One region of the Cohnella yongneupensis genome, then DNA from elsewhere that is predicted to be linked to it. Evidence: riboswitches for the same ligand, from Rfam matches in the RefSeq annotation. Region 1 holds a riboswitch; each other region holds the start of a gene.
What was found. A riboswitch is a leader RNA that binds a small molecule or an ion and turns the genes downstream of it on or off. The one in region 1 is predicted to bind ZMP and ZTP.

Region 1 (5,623 bases):
TTTGCGGACGGAGCCCGCAGGGCGGTTGAAGCCGGCGTCGACACGATCGAGCTGCACGGGGCGCACGGTTACTTGATCCATCAATTCCAATCGCCGAACTCGAATCGCCGCGAAGATGAATTCGGCCAAGACTTATCGAAGTTCGGCGTCGAAGTCATCAAAGCGGTCAAGCAAGTCCTTCCGCCGGACATGCCGCTTATCATGCGCATATCCGCGGTTGAGTACGCCGAAGGCGGCTACGATGTCGACTATGCTATCGACCTTTGCCGCAAGTATCGCGAAGCGGGCGTAGACGTATTCGACGTATCGAGCGGCGGAGACGGCGTATCCGCCGGGCGCAAGCCGGGCAACTTCCCCGGCTATCACGTTCCGCTCGCGCGGGCGATCAAGAAGGCGCTGGACGTGCCCGTGATCACGGTAGGCTTGATCGACGACGAGAAGCTCGCAGAGAGCATTCTAGGAGGCGGAGATGCCGACCTCGTAGCGATCGGACGCGGCATGCTCCGCAACCCTTACTGGGCGGTCGACGCGCTTCGCAAGCTGGATGGCAAGACGGACGTGGTGAAGCAGTACGAGCGAGGCTATTAAGGCGCGACGCGATAGTCGCGCTCCTGCGATAATACCTGCGCATGCGGCACCGGGTTAGCGGAACTACGTGCCGTTAATACGCTATTGCCCGTGCTTGGCGGCACATTAGCAGAACCACGTTCCGCTATTCCGCTATTGCCCGCGCGTGGCGAATCACCAAAAAAGCCCCGACACGGAACCAAGGTTCCACGTCGGGGCTTTTGCGTATGCGCGTATTAGTACGCCATGTTAGGGTACAGAGGATATTGCGCCGTCAGATCAGCCACAAGACCGCGGGCTTTCTCGAGCGTCGCCGCGTCTTTAGGGTTCTTGAGCGTAAGGGCGATGACTTTAGCGATCGTCTTCATCGCTTCCGGACCCATGCCGCGGGTCGTGACGGCCGGCGTACCGATACGGATACCGCTCGTGATGAACGGGCTCGTCGGATCGAACGGGATCGCGTTCTTATTGACCGTGATCGCGACGGAGTCGAGAACATGCTCGGCTTCTTTGCCCGTGATGTTCAAGTTGCGCGTATCGATCAGCATCAAGTGGTTGTCCGTGCCGCCGGAAACGATATTCAGGCCTTCCGCGACGAGCGCGTCCGCAAGCACCTTCGCGTTAACGACTACATCGCGAGCGTAGTCTTTGAAAGAAGGTTGAAGCGCTTCGCCGAAGGCGACCGCTTTGGCCGCGATGATGTGCATGAGCGGTCCGCCTTGCGTGCCCGGGAATACCGCTTTGTCGATCGCGGCAGCCCATGGTTGACGGCACAAGATCATACCGCCGCGAGGTCCGCGGAGCGTCTTATGCGTCGTCGTCGTAACGAAGTGAGCGTGCGGTACAGGGCTCGGATGTTGACCGCCCGCGACGAGACCCGCGATGTGCGCCATGTCGACCATGAAGAGCGCGCCTACGTCGTTAGCGATTTTGCCCATTTTCTCGAAATCGATCGTGCGCGGGTATGCGGATGCGCCGGCAACGATCAGACGAGGACGGTGCTTGAAAGCCGCTTTGCGGACTTCTTCGTAATCGATCGTGAAAGTCTCTTCGTTAACGCCGTAAGCGACGAAGTTGTACAGCAAGCCGGACGCGTTCGCCGGGTTACCGTGCGTCAAGTGGCCGCCGTGCGCAAGGTTCATGCCGAGAACCGTGTCGCCCGGCTTGAGCACTGCCAAGTAAACCGCAAGGTTAGCTTGCGCGCCGGAGTGCGGCTGAACGTTCGCATGCTCTGCGCCGAACAGTTCTTTGGCGCGGTTGCGCGCGATTTCTTCCGGGATGTCTACGTATTCGCAGCCGCCGTAGTAGCGTTTGCCCGGGTAGCCTTCCGCGTATTTGTTCGTAAGCACCGTGCCCATCGTCTCGAGGACCGCTTCGCTTACGATATTCTCCGATGCGATCAATTCGATGTTGTCGCGCTGACGTTTCAGTTCGAGGTTAAGCGCCTTTACGATTTCCGGGTCTTGCTTGTTGAGATTGTCCAACATGATGATATGCCTCCTAAGGAATTAGTTCTATGGGTACTGCATTAGTCACAAGTATTCGTAGAAGATTGCGCCGGAGCGGCGTCTTCCAGGGTATAGACCGCGCGAGCGCCGCCGATCAGCTTCGGACGCGTCATCGCCATCGCGACCCGCGCCTGCCCGATCGTCCGGACCGACGGTCTGAGCGGTACGGCGACCGGACGCAAATGCATGCCGATCATCGTCTCTCCGATGTCGATGCCCGCGTGCGCTTGCACCGCCTCGACGAGACAAGGTTGTTGCAATTGACGATAAGCGAAGGAGGCCATCGAGCCGCCCGCCTTCGGCATCGGAATCGCCGATACCTCGGTCCAGCCCTGCTGTTCGGCCAAGGTCCGTTCCGTCACCAGCGCGCGATTCAGATGCTCGCAGCATTGCCAGACCGCTTGGAATCCGATCCGCTGTCTGACCCGCTCTACGCCCGCATGAATTTGCGCGGCAACCGATTCGGCGCCGGAGGTCCCGATGCGCGCCCCTTGCACCTCGCTCGTGCTGACGCCGAATACGACGATCTGCCCCGGCCGCAAAGCCGCGGCTTGCGCGAGCTCGCTTAGCACCTGCTCCACTTGCTCCGTTATCGTGTTCGCAGCTTCCGACGTCATCACGAGACCTCCTTCTATCGCCGATATCGCGAATGAATTATTTCGATTCCAATGCCATCACTTTGTTGATGCGGTTCTTATGGCGTTCGCCGCCCGAAAACGGCGTCTCGAGCCAGATCTTCACGATTTCCGCGGCAAGCCCCGGACCGATGACGCGTTCGCCCATGGCGAGTACGTTCGTATCGTTATGCTCTCTAGTCGCCTTGGCCGAGAACATGTCGTGCACGAGCGCGCAACGAATACCGTGCGTCTTGTTCGCGGCGATCGACATGCCGATGCCGGTTCCGCATATAAGAATGCCCCGCTCCGCTTCGCCGCTAACGACTTTCTCGCATACCGGCAATGCGTAATCCGGGTAATCTACGGAATCTCCGCAGCTGCAGCCAACGTCGATCAATTCATGGCCCAGCGCCGTAAGCACGGGTACGATCTCATCCTTTAGCCGGTAACCGGCGTGGTCTGCCCCAATCGCGATTTTCATCCCCAATGACCTCCCTCGTATACGTAGCTATTATACCTGAATTGCTCTGAGCCAAACAGAATTCGACATCCATAATACCGTCAAAAGACAAAAAAGAGCAAACGTGCGTTAGCACGTTGCTCTTTGCCCAGGCGACCGGCCGGGTGTCCGATGCTCCACCGTGGTTTCATCCACTACGCGTCGCCAGTTACATCGGAACCTTGAAGTTATGCTCTAATCATACCGAACGAAGCGATAAAAATCAATCACCCTTCGCGCCCATTCGAGCCGGAATCATCTGGTTCCAGCTTCTCGACGATGCTCAGCAAAGCGTCCTCGATCTCGTCCGCGCACTGCTCGTAGAGCGAGAGCGAGCCGCCGAACGGGTCGGCGATATCGAAATTCGGAATGCGCCGTTGCAGCTCGAACAGCCGCGCTTGCTCCTCGGCGGACAACTGCTGCCCTAACGCTTGCCGAACCTGCCATTCGCTGTACAGCCTCTCCGCCTCCGCCACGTCGTCCATTACCGGATCGCCTCTGAGCGCGTATTCCTTAAGCGTGTGCGTCTTCGCGATAGCATCCGGGTAAGACTGCACGATGGCTCGCTTATGGCTGGTCGATAGCGTAAGAATCAGATCCGCCCAGCGCACTTCGTTCGCCGTCAGCGAGGTCGAAGTGCCGGGTACGTCCAGGTTGCGTTTGCGGAGCGCGGTCGCCGCGTGCGGGGACGCCGGAAGACCGTTCATCGTGGCGACGCCCGCCGAGCGGACTTCGATCGACTTGCCTCCGCGGGCAGCCAAATCGGCGAGCATCGCATGTGCCATCGGGCTGCGACACGTATTCCCCGTACATACGATCAGAATGCGAAGCATGCTTGTGCCCCCTTTATCTAGTTATTCAGAATTTATAAGTTTCATGGCTACTCATTTCTGAATAACCTCCGACATAAACGTTTTTCCGCCATCCCTTAGGACGGCGTAAGTCGTTTATGCTTGGCCGTCTCTATATAAGAAATAATAATCCAAATCCGAACAAAATAACACCGCCGAGCGCTTCCCCGTATCCGCCCAGCGAACGGCTGACGTGCCGTCCGAGCATCAATCCCATTACGCTCATCAGCCCGCCGGTCAACCCGAATAGCAGCACGGTGACGAACAAGTGAGAGGAGAACATGCCTAGCGACACTCCGACGGAGAACGAATCGATGCTTACGCTAAAAGAAAATACGAGCGTGCCCCAGACGGTGCGATGATCGATCGAATCGACCGACTCCCCGCGCACGGAGCTATAGACCATATGTCCGCCGAGCAGCAAGAGCAACGCTCCCGCGGCAGAAGTCGCGATTCCGCCGAGCAGCTCGCCGACGTATTGTCCCATGACCATGCCGCCGAGCGGCATCAAAATATGGAACAGCGCGATAATCGCGCTCAGCTTGAGCACGTCGCGGCGCCGGATGCCTTTCAATCCGATTCCGATGCCCAGAGAGAAAGCATCCATGCCCAGAGCGACCGCCATGACGAGAATCGTCAGCATTTGCCCGGATGCGATGGACCAGTCCGTCATCGCTTGTCCCCCCTCATGCGGCGAGCTAGCCTCCGCATCGCCTTATCCTCTATCCAACATATGCGGACGAGTTCGGGATCATGCTCTTAGGGGTGGAAGCTTATGGAAGATGGAGGGGTGCTTCCCTTTAGACGTTCAGAACGCGGCCGCCGGCGGCTTTGCGCAGGCGATTCATGAGCGCGGTGCCTATGCCTCGCTCCTCATAGCCTTCCGCGACGATGAAATCCAATTCCCTCGCGTCGCATTCCCGCAAGTGCGCATACAGAGCCTGCGCCGCGACTTCAGGGGAGCTGCGCGGCCCGCAGTCGAGCACCGCGTCCGCTTCGTAGCGGCCCGCATGCTCCGTGCACGCCAGCACGCCGACGCGCGACCCAAGGGCGCGCGCTTCATCGACCTTCGATTGGACGGCCGCAATCATCGCCTCCTGCTCGCCCGTGACGAGCAGCAACTCGCCCTTTGGCGCATAGTGAGCGTATTTCACGCCGGGCGACCTTGGCGCCTGTTCGAGGGACGCTTCCGTCTGCCGACTCTCCTCGCCTTGTACCGATGCGCGTCCGCCGACCGCTTGCTGCAGCATCTCGCAGGTTACGCCGCCCGGTCTAAGAATATGAATCCGATCATCGATGACTCGGACAACCGTCGATTCAAGCCCGACGCCGGTCGGACCGCCGTCTAGTATGCCGTCGATACGCCCGTCCAAGTCTTCACGCACATGCGACGCTTGCGTTGGGCTTGGTCTGCCGGAACGGTTGGCGCTCGGCGCGGCCAGCGGGCAGCCCGACTCCGCGATCAGCCTCCGCGCCGTCTCGTGCGCGGGCACGCGCACCGCCACCGTATCGAGTCCTGCCGTCACGAGCGGCGATACGACGCCTTCCCTCACCGGAAGAACGAGCGTCAGCGGTCCCGGC
Region 2 (5,623 bases), on a different contig from region 1:
TAATGGAAATTTTAAGGATAATTTTATTAGGTGCTGTATAATTGCAATGAGGTGATTCGAATGTATTTTGAGCGCACAAGTCTTGCAAAAATCATTTTAATTGTGCTAGGTGTTTTGTTTACTATTTTGACATTTATATTCTATGGAATGAGCAACTTTGGTGAGCTGATTCATTATGGCATTGCCGATCGATTGATGCGAAAAATAGATACGGTTGTATTTTTCATTTTTGCGGCCATTTCGTTCGCTGCCAGCATCGTGCTTCATGTCATCATGAAAGATGCGCAAGAGGAACTTGATGCTGTGGCAGCTCGAATTTCACGCGAAATCGATAAAGCCAAACACGCCAATTGAAACCCCCAACGGAGCCCGTCAGAGCCCTGGCCAAGTGTATTTCGTACAATTATCGTCTGCAAAGTTCCGGTCCCGCGGCATGCTAGTTGCATTACGCACAGGCGAAATACAGAAAGGATCTCACCTATTATCTATCAGGAGACTCTACTATGCGTATAATGACCTATCGCAAGCTGCGCCGTGCCATAAGCTTTGCATTCGTGCTCGTGATTCTCCTCGTCTTGGCAACGGGCTGCGACGGATCGAAGGCTCCGTCCTCGTCCCCGGCGGTGGGGCCTTCAACGCCAACTGCGACAATCGAAGTAGCGTCCGAACCCGCGGCACCCGAGCGGAAGACATTAGAGCAACTCGTCGAGCAGTACCACTCTCTGGGGCTGACGGACGTTCATAATCACGACGCCAGCGGCTCTGCCTATGCGATAAAGCAGTCCATGTGGGACCAAAATGCCGTCAGCCGCGTCGTGCTGTTCGGGGACGTCTCGGAACCGAGCGCCGTCCTTACGGACGCCGCGGCGTGGGAAGCGTACGTGGGAAATCCGGATCACGTCGTTCCGTATTTCTCCGGCATCGATCTCCACGATAAGTCCGCCATCGATGACGCCCGGCGTCTTCTGGAGCAAGGCTATTTCGGCATCGGCGAAATCGTCGGAGCATCCACCTACTCTCCCGTTGTGTCAAAGGTGGCTTGGAAGGCATTCGATCCGATGGATGGCATTTTGCCGCAGCTCTACGAATTATGTGCGGAGTATAAAGCTCCGGTTCTGCTTCATATCGATCCAATGGCCGGGGAACCTATCGTGAAGCTGGAGGAAGCGCTCGACGCCTATCCCGATACGATTATCATAGTCGGGCACATTAATGCCTACAATTCTCCGGCCAACGTTGAAGCGCTGATGGCGGCGCATCCGAATCTGTACGCCGACTTCTTCGCGGGCTTCACGGATTTGAATCCGGATAGCGGGAATACGCTCGAAGACTTCGTGCCGGTCATGAAGAAGTTCTCGGATCGTTTCCTGCTAAGCACCGACTCCGGCTACGGTCTGGACGGCGAGGAGGCGGCGGCCATCGAATCGATGTACCGGATGGTCGATTTACTGAACCAAGAGGACCCGGAGGTTGCGAAGCGAATCGCGCATGATAATTACGACGCGATCCTTCAAGCCGAGCCGGCAACGAAGACGCAGTTGGAGGCGCTCGGGAAGCTCGATTTTCCGGACGGGCAGAAGCCCGACCTGACCCATTTGTCTAAGCTGGAAGCGGGCCGCCTACTGATTGATGCGCAGGTAGATATGACCCAATAACACGTTGACATCGGAGCGGACACACGAGTCGCTATTCCTGGCCAATTAACGGTTTTAACATTGGTTGCGGATATCAGAAGCCTTATTAGCACCCAAGCGCCGTATTCTAACGAGTTTTGAGGAAAATAGCGTCTTCTATGTCCGCTAGGTCGCCCAAACACGGCTTGTTCGTCAGAATAGCGTCCCGTGTGTCCGTGGAGTCAGTCCCCTACCCCATCAATCGATGCTCATACGCGTAGAGGCTGCCCTTAATCACCTTTCGGTGACTTGTGGGACAGCCTCTATAGTTACATTAGGAGATGAGATGCTTATCCCTTAGCAAGCTCCTTGCGAACGATCGGCGCGACCTTGGTGCCGAGCAGCTCGATGGTGCGCAGCAGCTGGCTATGAGGCATCGTGCTGACGTCGGCATGCAGGAAGAACCGCGTAATGCCTAGGTTGCGCTGCAGCAGCACGATTTTCTCGGCGACGTATTCGGGATCGCCGACATAGAGCGCACCGCGCATGCTGCGAGCGGCATCGAACGCCGAGCGGTCGTAATGCGGCCATCCGCGTTCGCGACCGATCGTGTTCATATGGGCTTGCGTGTGCGGGAAGAACAGGTCGGCTGCTCGGTCGGTCGTATCCGAAATGAAGCCGTGGGAGTGCGTCGCAATCTGCAGCTTGGCGACGTCATGCCCTGCGCGCGCGGCGGCTTGCTTATACAAGTTGACGAGCGGAGCGAACCGCTCCGGCATGCCGCCGATGATGGCGAACACGATCGGCAATCCGAGCGTCCCCGCGCGAACGGCGGATTCCGGATTGCCGCCACTGGCGATCCATACCGGAAGCGGCTCCTGCACGGAGCGCGGATAGACGCCTAAGTTTTTGATCGCCGCACGATGGCCTCCGCGCCAGGTGACCTTTTCCGATGCGCGGATCGCGAGCAATAGCTCGAGCTTTTCCTCGAACAACTCGTCGTAATGGTCCAGACTATATCCGAACAGCGGGAACGATTCGATGAACGAACCGCGCCCCGCCATAATTTCCGCCCGACCGTTAGACAAGCCGTCCAACGTGGAGAAAGATTCGTATACGCGAACCGGATCGTCCGAGGACAATACCGTAACGGCGCTCGAGAGACGGATCCGCTTCGTCACGGAAGCGGCCGCTGCGAGTATGGTGACCGGCGAAGTGCCCGCGTAGTCTGCCCGATGATGTTCGCCTATGCCATAGACGTCTAGCCCGACTTGATCGGCGAGCACGATTTCCTCGACGGCCTGGCGCAGCCGCTCGGCGTGAGTGATGGACTTCCCGACCGTCGCGTTCGGCGTCGCTTCGAGAAACGTGCTGATTCCTATTTCGAATGAAGATGCTTGATTAGTCATGCGGGTTTCGCCCCCTTATTAATACCTATAGTCTACTCATTATTTTATTGTTTCTCAACTTTTGTTAGTTAGGTTACAATCCAAGGGAGGTGAGCTGCGGATGAACATTAGGGTTGACCAAAGAGGACCATCTTTAGTAGCGATCGTGGAAAGCGACGAGATTGTCATTGGCGAAGTGCAAGACGCATTGGATTTAATGGCTACTGTACAATACACGGCGGACTGCACAAAAATGCTCATCGAAAAGTCGTGCTTCACGGAAGATTTCTTTGAGCTCAAGACGAAGCTTGCGGGCGATATTTTGCAAAAGTTTACGACCTATCAAGTGAAGCTGGCGATCGTAGGAGATTTCGGCGCGTACGACAGCAAAAGCCTGAAGGATTTCATATACGAATGCAACAAGGGCACGCAAATCTTTTTCCTCCCGGACCAGGCGACCGCGCTCGATAGGCTTCACCAGTACGCGTAATCGTGCCGGATCTACAGACGTGATTAAACAAATCCAACCGTTGTCAGTTCCAAAATAAGGATGTACACTATCGTTAACAATTACACCGCGCGCAACTGGCGTAGCATGGATAACCATGGGGGAACGCAGCGGATACGGCCGTACGCCTGGGCGAAGCAATCGAACGCGAATGTCGCGATCGGGTGCTTCTTTTTGTTTTTCCAGCCCATAAGGAGAGGCTAGGTGTCTATGATGAAAGTGGCTTACGTGATGTTCGACGGAATGACGACGCTCGATTGGGCGGGTGTACATGAGGTGCTGCCGTGGATGCTCGTGCTCGGGGCTAAGCCGGACTTGTCATGGGACTTCTGTTCGAACAAAGACCGGATTACGGACGATCGCGGACTTAAAATCAACATCGACCACGTTTTGCCGGACTTGTCCAGGTACGACTTGGTTTTCGTAACCGGCGGCATGCCTACGAGACAGCTTAGATTCGATGCCGCATTCATGGCCTGGATCAAGACCGCGCGAGACGCGAAGCTCAAAGCGTCGGTATGCACCGGCGCTTTGCTGCTCGGCGCCGCCGGGTTCCTAGAGGGTAAGCGGGCAACGACTAACCCGTCGGCATATGACTTGCTTGCCCCCTATTGCGCGGAGGTCGTTCGGGAACGCTGCGTTCGCGACGGCGACGTGTTCACCGGAGGAGCCGCGTCGTCTTCGATCGACCTAGGCTTGCTGCTCGTCGAGTCGTTAACGGACGTCGCATTCGCTCGACAGGTGCAACAGAAAATAGATTACCCGTACTATCGTCCGCAATTGTAATGGCCTATTCGATCGAGGATAATGATTAGGTAAGGACTGGTAACCTAATTTCTCGAAGCGGGTGATCATTTGAACCGAATCATTGCGATTACCGGCGCATCGTCCGGGATCGGTCTGGCAACGGCGCTGAAGTTCGGACGGGAAGGGTGGACCGTATACGCGGGCACTCGGAATGCGGAAAGAGATAGGCAGCTGTACGCGGACAACGCGAATGTGCATTTCGTCGAGATGGAAGTAACCGACCCGACCGCTCTGCAGACGGTCGTAGACCGAATCGATGCCGAGCATGGACGTCTGGACGTCCTATTCTGCAATGCCGGCTTCGGTTATTTGAGGGCGCTTGGGCAAGCGGATCTCGCGGACATCCATCGCGTGTTCGACACGAACGTATACGGCGTCATGCATACGATCCGCGCCGCGCTGCCGCTTCTTCGCAAGGGAGATGGCGGGCATATTATCGCGACGTCTAGCGTCGGCGGGCTTGTGGGACAGCCGCTCAACGAAATTTATTGCGCCAGTAAATTCGCGGTCGAAGGTCTACTCGAAAGCTTAGCGACTTACTATAAGCCCGCTTTCAACATCGATATAACGCTTCTTGAGCCGGGCGCGATCGCCACGAGCTTCGTCAGTACGGTCATGTCGCAGGTCGAGAAGACGGGCGGTATTCTGGACGATGAATACAAGCCGGTTCTGATGCGTTATATCGAAGGTTTCAATAGCCGCAATTCCGTGCCGCAGACGTCGGAGTCGGTTGCCGATGTCGTATGGGACGTCGTCCATAGCGATCCGAAGCCGCTTCGCGTCAGAACTTCGGAAGCTGCCGAATCATTCGTCCGCTTCAAGGCGGAGAAAGATCCGACCGGGCTCGAAGGCGTAAAGTATACTCGCAAGCTTCAACTGAATTGGTAAAATAGGGATAGGTAACCGCTGATGGAGCGGCCGACGTCTCGGTCGTTCTCAAACTCATGGAGGTGCACGGAAATGAAAGCTCTTTTTATCGGGGGAACAGGCATTATCAGCTCGGCGATTACGGAGCAATTGGCGAAGCAAGGCTGCGAATTGTACTTGCTTAACCGCGGCAGCCGGAACGATGATTTGCCTGCGGGCGTACGCGTCGTTCAAGCGGATATCAACGACGAGGAGCGCGTGGCGAAGCTGATCGAGTCGATGTCGTTCGACGTCGTCGCCGATTTTATCGCGTTCGTGCCGGCGCAGCTGGAGCGGGATTATCGCCTTTTCCAAGGCAAAACGAAGCAATTCATGTTCATCAGCTCGGCATCCGCCTATCAGACGCCGCTATCGGACTATCGAATCACCGAAGGTACGCC
Region 3 (5,623 bases), on a different contig from region 1:
CCTTCCGATGCAAGCAGCACAATTGTCGTGAAGTGACGAGAAGATGCGCGCAACCAAACCCTCTCGGCCTTCATTTGTTTAATTGCAGCTAATGTTGCGGTAATGAATCGCCTCGTATCTTCCCTAGAAATCTCGTATTGGGGTCGAAAATGAACACCGAACGCAACGGTCAGAGCATCACCACGATGCTCCCATATCTTGCAATAGGAAACTGCTTTAATCTCGCCATCCCTATTATCCTTCAACGTAAAGAACAAATGATTCGGCCCGATGTCCGGATACTGAGAACGGTACTCTTCGGCCAAGTAATATTCCCGATCCTCATCCAAGATATCGAAGATACGCGCGATGTCCGCTATGTCTGCGAATGCGATATCGTCCATGAGTAGACGATCAGGACCATTCCATTCACGGAATCGATCATTAGCCATCATGACATGGTAATAACCATCGGTAACGAACCCTTCACGCTCCCACAGCTTAAACTCCTCATTACGAATTTGCCCCGGCTGCAGCAGCGTACCTTTGAATAACTTGTTGCCCCCATGCCGCTTAACGACATCCATACACATCGTTAATAACCCGGAAACCATCTTTTCTTCTCGCTCATCGTCACATCCAAAATGCACATATCCGTTGTGAGTATCCGGGGAGATACCCACGGTCATTAGTGCTACAAGACAACCATTGCGTTCTGCCACGAAGCCGTAATAGGGTAGATGTTTAAGAATATCCCCGCGAGAATCGTCCGTTTCCGGAAATAGCAAGCCTTTAAAGTTAGTACGACGATAGGACATGCCAGGCCTCAGCAGGCCCGCTCGTGCGATCGTCTTATAGCTTAATTGCTCCATTGCCTCGAAATCATCGTCCATTCGAACTTCTCGGTACAGCAGTCGGGTATCGTTCAACGTAGTTCCCTCCATCTCTTCGCACTTCAAGCATGCCACATATCCAATGGAGGCGATAGTTCGAACTTTTTTATAAAAAATCTCATTGCCAAATTTGGAAACGTATCCGATAATCTTTCGCGAGGGAAGCACGATGCTCTTAAGAAACATGGTTCGAGGAACGGCAACGCACGCTCCGGCCAACCGAATGATTCAGCTTTGGCAACATGCTTTATTTGCTTGATCGGGGCTATGCGAAGGTAGCGCCGGTCCGGCGCGCCAAGAAGCTGGGAGGACGCAATCGCATCCATCAAGTCTGAATTAAAACGGGAGCCGCGCGAGGACGGCCTTCTGCAGTCGCTTGCAGCTGCTCGCATTGCCAACCGGCGCAGGTCACATCGGTCTCGTCCACTACGATTACGAGATCGATAATATGTTCTACGTAGCTGAGGAGTCGCGCTATTGCGCCATCGACTTCGACGATGACATGGTTCACTGGTATGGAATGGATATCGCGTTTCGATGCCGAGCAGTCGCCGGATTGGTCCGCGCAGCTGAAGGGTAAGCTTCAGCGCGTCTGCGACCGGATCCGCGCGCAATACGCTTCCGTCTCGATGACGCGGTAACGACAACAACCCGTCTCATCGGAATAAACGCGAGGCGGGTTGTTTATTTTCCAGTTCGGGAATGCAGGATTTGTCAACAAGCTATCGAATCGTACGTCATTTTCCTCTAGGAGGGCACTTGAATGGGATTGTTCAGCGGCCTGCTCAATAACTATTCCGAAGTATCCGTACAAGAGCTTACCGCTCAGTACGGCGCTTACCTCATGCCTCAAGAAAAAATCCTAATGGGCTTCAAGCTCGTTCGCGATTCGTTCATGTTCACCGACGAAAGATTAATTCTCGTTGATCATCAGGGCGTGACGGGCAAGAAAACGAGGGTCGCGTCCATTCACCTTAACTCGATCTATGAAGTGACGATGGAAACGGCGGGTACGGGCTTCGACGATAGCGAAGTTACGATTCACTACATTACTTCGCCCTATTTCAAAACCAATAACGTAAGCACGGCCACCTATAAGTTCGAATTCGGCAAAAAGTTCAACGTTCAGCCCATCTACGTCGCGCTCATGACCATCGCCCACCAGAATAACAAGAGATTGAACGCCTAATCTCGACTATCGCCAACGACCGTCTGCGAAGACGGTCTTTTTGTATCCCTCTAATACTCCCGATCCTGCAGATCCTTATCCGAGAACCAGACCTGAATCTTCTCTACAATGCTGTCGCCCTGCAACGAGATATAAAATTCGTCTTGCCGATAGAGGTGATTCTCCACGCTCTTGAAGCCTCGCTCCCAAAGCTGCATTTCCGATGACGCGATGTCGTCTTGAATCTTAATGTCATAAATCGAGTAGTCCGCGTTCGACGAGACAATATTGCACACGGAGCGATAACAGGAGCTTTCGGAATCGTCCGAGAATCCCAACTCGACCTTATGATCCTCGTACGTTCTGAAGTGCCCGCCGAACCCTTCCTGATTCGTCCCCTGTCCCCATCGATCGATCACGTCTTGCTCGGGCATATCCAGCCGGATCCCGTCCATCCGTAATTGCTTATTGATATCCTGAAAATGTAGCCGAGCATCCATGGAAAAATACACGGCGAACGACACCCCGATTACGATGACGGCCGTAAGCAGCACGACAAGCTTTTTCCCACTGAACACGCCCATCGCCCCCGTCCGATTCGTTCTCGGCAGCTTAAAGCTCAATCCCGATCATCGCGCCAGCCCTTTGAAATAATCTCTGACCTCCAACCAATCGTTCACGCGTACGTATCCCGTTTCATTTTTATTGTGGTTCGCCGTAAATAGAATGCTCTGGCCCTCGAAGCCCTTGAAATGCCTCGTATTGTCGTCGATCAGATAGTCGGCGCGAATGATGCTCTTATCTCCGCAAAATACGAAGTTCATCTCGTTAAGGAACCCGAAATGCTCCTTCAACCATTCGTACTTGGCCGTGAAGGACGTAGGAACCTCCATCGCCGCAGTGGCAATGAAGATTTCGTACGACTCCGATAGCTCTTTGATAACCTCTTGGCTGTGCGGTATTGGATTCAAATCTCGGAAAAAATCCGGCATTAGGATCAATTCGAAGATTTCGTGAGCCAACTCCGGCCGAAGGTCTCTGAGCTTCTTGCCGTGCAGCTCCTCCATCGTAACTTGTTCGTTAAAAGTGCGATTAAACAACTCCAGATGCTTAGTCGAAAATTCCGCAATAACTTCGTCCATATCGATCGCGATTCTTTGCATGCTAACCTCGCCTGCCCCTGCTGATTATTAATGTCATAATTTTGTAATGCCGTTAACGATTCTGTCAACTTCGTTATCGATTTAGTTCGGACTCGGCGGCATGTACCGTATTGCGGAGTAGCGTCGCGATCGTCACCGGGCCGATGCCTCCCGGAACCGGAGTAATCGCGCTGACATGGGGCAGACAAGCCTCATAGTCCACATCGCCAACGTTGCCGGGATTGTAACCTGCATCCAATACGACCGCGCCCTGCTTGATCCACGAGCCTTGAACGAACCGCGGCTTGCCAACCGCCGCGACGACGATATCCGCCGTCTTCACGATCGAAGCAAGATGCTGTGTTTTCGAATGGCAGATCGTCACCGTCGCGTTCCGGTTGAGCAGCATGAGCGAGACGGGCTTACCCAGAATCGGGCTACGGCCGATGACGACCGCATGCTTGCCTTCCAGCGGCACTTCGTACGCGTCCAAGATCGATAGAATCGCTTGCGGCGTGCAAGGTGCGTAGCTCGGCAGATCGAACGCGGTTCTTCCGAAGCCGAGCGTCGTTACGCCGTCGACGTCTTTCCCCAGCTTAATGCGTTCGAAGGCTTCTCGTTCATCAATATGCTCCGGCACGGGGTGCTGCAACAGAATACCGTGAACGAGCGGATCGTCATTCAGTTCGCCGATGACCCGTAGCAACTCTTCGGTTGTCGTTGCGCTCGGCAAGGTAACCCGCTTCGAACGGATGCCGAGGCGTTCGCAGGCGTTGCCCTTCATTCTCACGTACGTAGCCGATGCCGGATCGTCGCCGACGAGTATCGTAGCCAGACATGGTGTAATGCCCTGCTTCGCCAACTCCTCCACTCTCGTCTGCAACTCGGATCTCATGTTACGCGCAACGGCCACGCCATCCAAGATCGTGACTTGTTCGCTCATCCCAATCCCTCCCGGTAAATAGAAAGAGGCAAGGGATGTTCCCTTACCTCTGCCCAGGCGTACGGCTCGTGACGCCGTGCGCTCCCTCGCGGTCATCCGCGTTCGCCAGTTACGCACGGCCGTATTCAGTTGCTACCATTGTAAGCCCAACAGGCTTCGTCGATCAATACCGTTATCGAACAATCGGCTTCTTTCGCATCGTCGATATTATTGAATAATTGATTGCTTATATATTGTATAGCCGATCTTCCGTGCCGTTCGTCGTCACCGCGCAATCCGGATATTTCGATTCGATGAATAGGCACACCTGAGGATAGAACCTCGGCTTTCCCGTAAGAAACCGAACATCCGCCGCACCCTTCTCTTGAATGAGCAGATCACAGATCACCCTAGCGCTGCGAATACCGCGGCCGACATATTCGAGAACCGGCGCATGCCATCTGTCGTCCAGCTCCATCCCGACAGGGAGCGCCGTATCTTCTTGTGCGTTCTCATGCGTGTCTTCTTGCGCATTCCAGCTGAAGAGATCCACCGGAGCAGGCGGTTCCGCTACGGGCACGACGCGTTGTATCGGAATAGACTCGGCACGACGGGGAGGCGCGACATGCCTTAGCTTGGCCAACTGCCTATTGAGCAAGGGCAGGCCGTGACTCACATGCATGCGCACGTCTTCTGGAAGATTACCGCGGCCGACGATCTCAGGATCGTTCTGCCAGCCGTTCTTCACTTTGAGCAGGAGCTCGTCCAGCTCGTAGTCGATCGCGTCGAACCCTTTTTTCACCGCAGCTACGACTTCCGCGTCAATCCCGAGATGCTCCTTCAGATGCTCGATGCCAAACTTCTTTGTCTCTCCGGTCGCTTTATTGTCCACCTGATGCTGGTAGCGCAGTTGCCGACCGCATTCGCAGCGTAGCTCTGGCGAGACGCATCCCGCGTCGATATAGCCCGTATAAATCCAATCAGAAAGCAAAAACTCGATGTCTTCCGGATTCGTGTTGTCCGGTATATGGAAGCCCTTGTCGCGCGCCATCGCGTTCGCGAAGCTCGTCCGGCGGCTACGGTTCAATTGTTTCGTTAGAAAATCCCGTTGCTCCGCGCTCAAGCTCTCCATGATCGCATCGCGTTCTTGCACCGATAGAATTAACATAGCTAGCTCCTTCGTAGGCGTTACGACGCTAACAACCGCGCAAGTCTATTCTAACGGTTGCCACGGCCCTTATTCATGCGGAAAAGTCGGTTTTAAATAGAGGCTGTCGCTTCCGTTAGACAAGTTGCGGTGTTACGCGCCTCGGCATATAGATCAACGAAAGAGCAGATCCAAGGATATGCTCCTTCACATGTTCCACAACGTTAGCCTGTATTCCTGCCAGAATTTTTTGACGAATATTGACGACTGCGTAGATCAGAATTACACTCTAATTTGTGTACTTTAACTTACTCTCACAGGAGAACAATCTATTATGAACATCAAGCTCGTATTGATCAGCTTATATATCGT

Region 2: another riboswitch for ZMP and ZTP. It lies ahead of ACFPQ4_RS05250 (DJ-1/PfpI family protein); the one in region 1 lies ahead of rpiB (ribose 5-phosphate isomerase B).
Region 3: another riboswitch for ZMP and ZTP. It lies ahead of ACFPQ4_RS06010 (bifunctional 5,10-methylenetetrahydrofolate dehydrogenase/5,10-methenyltetrahydrofolate cyclohydrolase); the one in region 1 lies ahead of rpiB (ribose 5-phosphate isomerase B).

Annotation. Positions count from the first base shown of each region.
Region 1 is NZ_JBHSNC010000051.1:74,719-80,341, forward strand. Features, by position in the region: gene ACFPQ4_RS16855 (NADH:flavin oxidoreductase/NADH oxidase) at 1-588, shown strand, start outside; gene ACFPQ4_RS16860 (serine hydroxymethyltransferase) at 804-2,051, opposite strand; gene ACFPQ4_RS16865 (TIGR01440 family protein) at 2,096-2,692, opposite strand; gene rpiB (ribose 5-phosphate isomerase B) at 2,730-3,173, opposite strand; ZMP/ZTP riboswitch at 3,292-3,374, opposite strand; gene ACFPQ4_RS16875 (low molecular weight protein arginine phosphatase) at 3,419-4,024, opposite strand; gene ACFPQ4_RS16880 (manganese efflux pump MntP) at 4,155-4,715, opposite strand; gene ACFPQ4_RS16885 (L-threonylcarbamoyladenylate synthase) at 4,843-5,623, opposite strand, start outside.
Region 2 is NZ_JBHSNC010000013.1:55,799-61,421, forward strand. Features, by position in the region: gene ACFPQ4_RS05230 (hypothetical protein) at 61-354, shown strand; gene ACFPQ4_RS05235 (amidohydrolase family protein) at 504-1,655, shown strand; gene ACFPQ4_RS05240 (LLM class flavin-dependent oxidoreductase) at 1,964-3,022, opposite strand; gene ACFPQ4_RS05245 (DUF4180 domain-containing protein) at 3,123-3,491, shown strand; ZMP/ZTP riboswitch at 3,573-3,650, shown strand; gene ACFPQ4_RS05250 (DJ-1/PfpI family protein) at 3,720-4,295, shown strand; gene ACFPQ4_RS05255 (SDR family oxidoreductase) at 4,365-5,204, shown strand; gene ACFPQ4_RS05260 (SDR family oxidoreductase) at 5,277-5,623, shown strand, end outside.
Region 3 is NZ_JBHSNC010000019.1:4,744-10,366, reverse strand. Features, by position in the region: gene ACFPQ4_RS06035 (hypothetical protein) at 1-908, opposite strand, end outside; gene ACFPQ4_RS06030 (hypothetical protein) at 1,388-1,513, shown strand; gene ACFPQ4_RS06025 (PH domain-containing protein) at 1,636-2,061, shown strand; gene ACFPQ4_RS06020 (hypothetical protein) at 2,112-2,663, opposite strand; gene ACFPQ4_RS06015 (5' nucleotidase, NT5C type) at 2,670-3,203, opposite strand; gene ACFPQ4_RS06010 (bifunctional 5,10-methylenetetrahydrofolate dehydrogenase/5,10-methenyltetrahydrofolate cyclohydrolase) at 3,277-4,125, opposite strand; ZMP/ZTP riboswitch at 4,170-4,248, opposite strand; gene ACFPQ4_RS06005 (DUF3895 domain-containing protein) at 4,352-5,272, opposite strand; gene ACFPQ4_RS06000 (hypothetical protein) at 5,586-5,623, shown strand, end outside.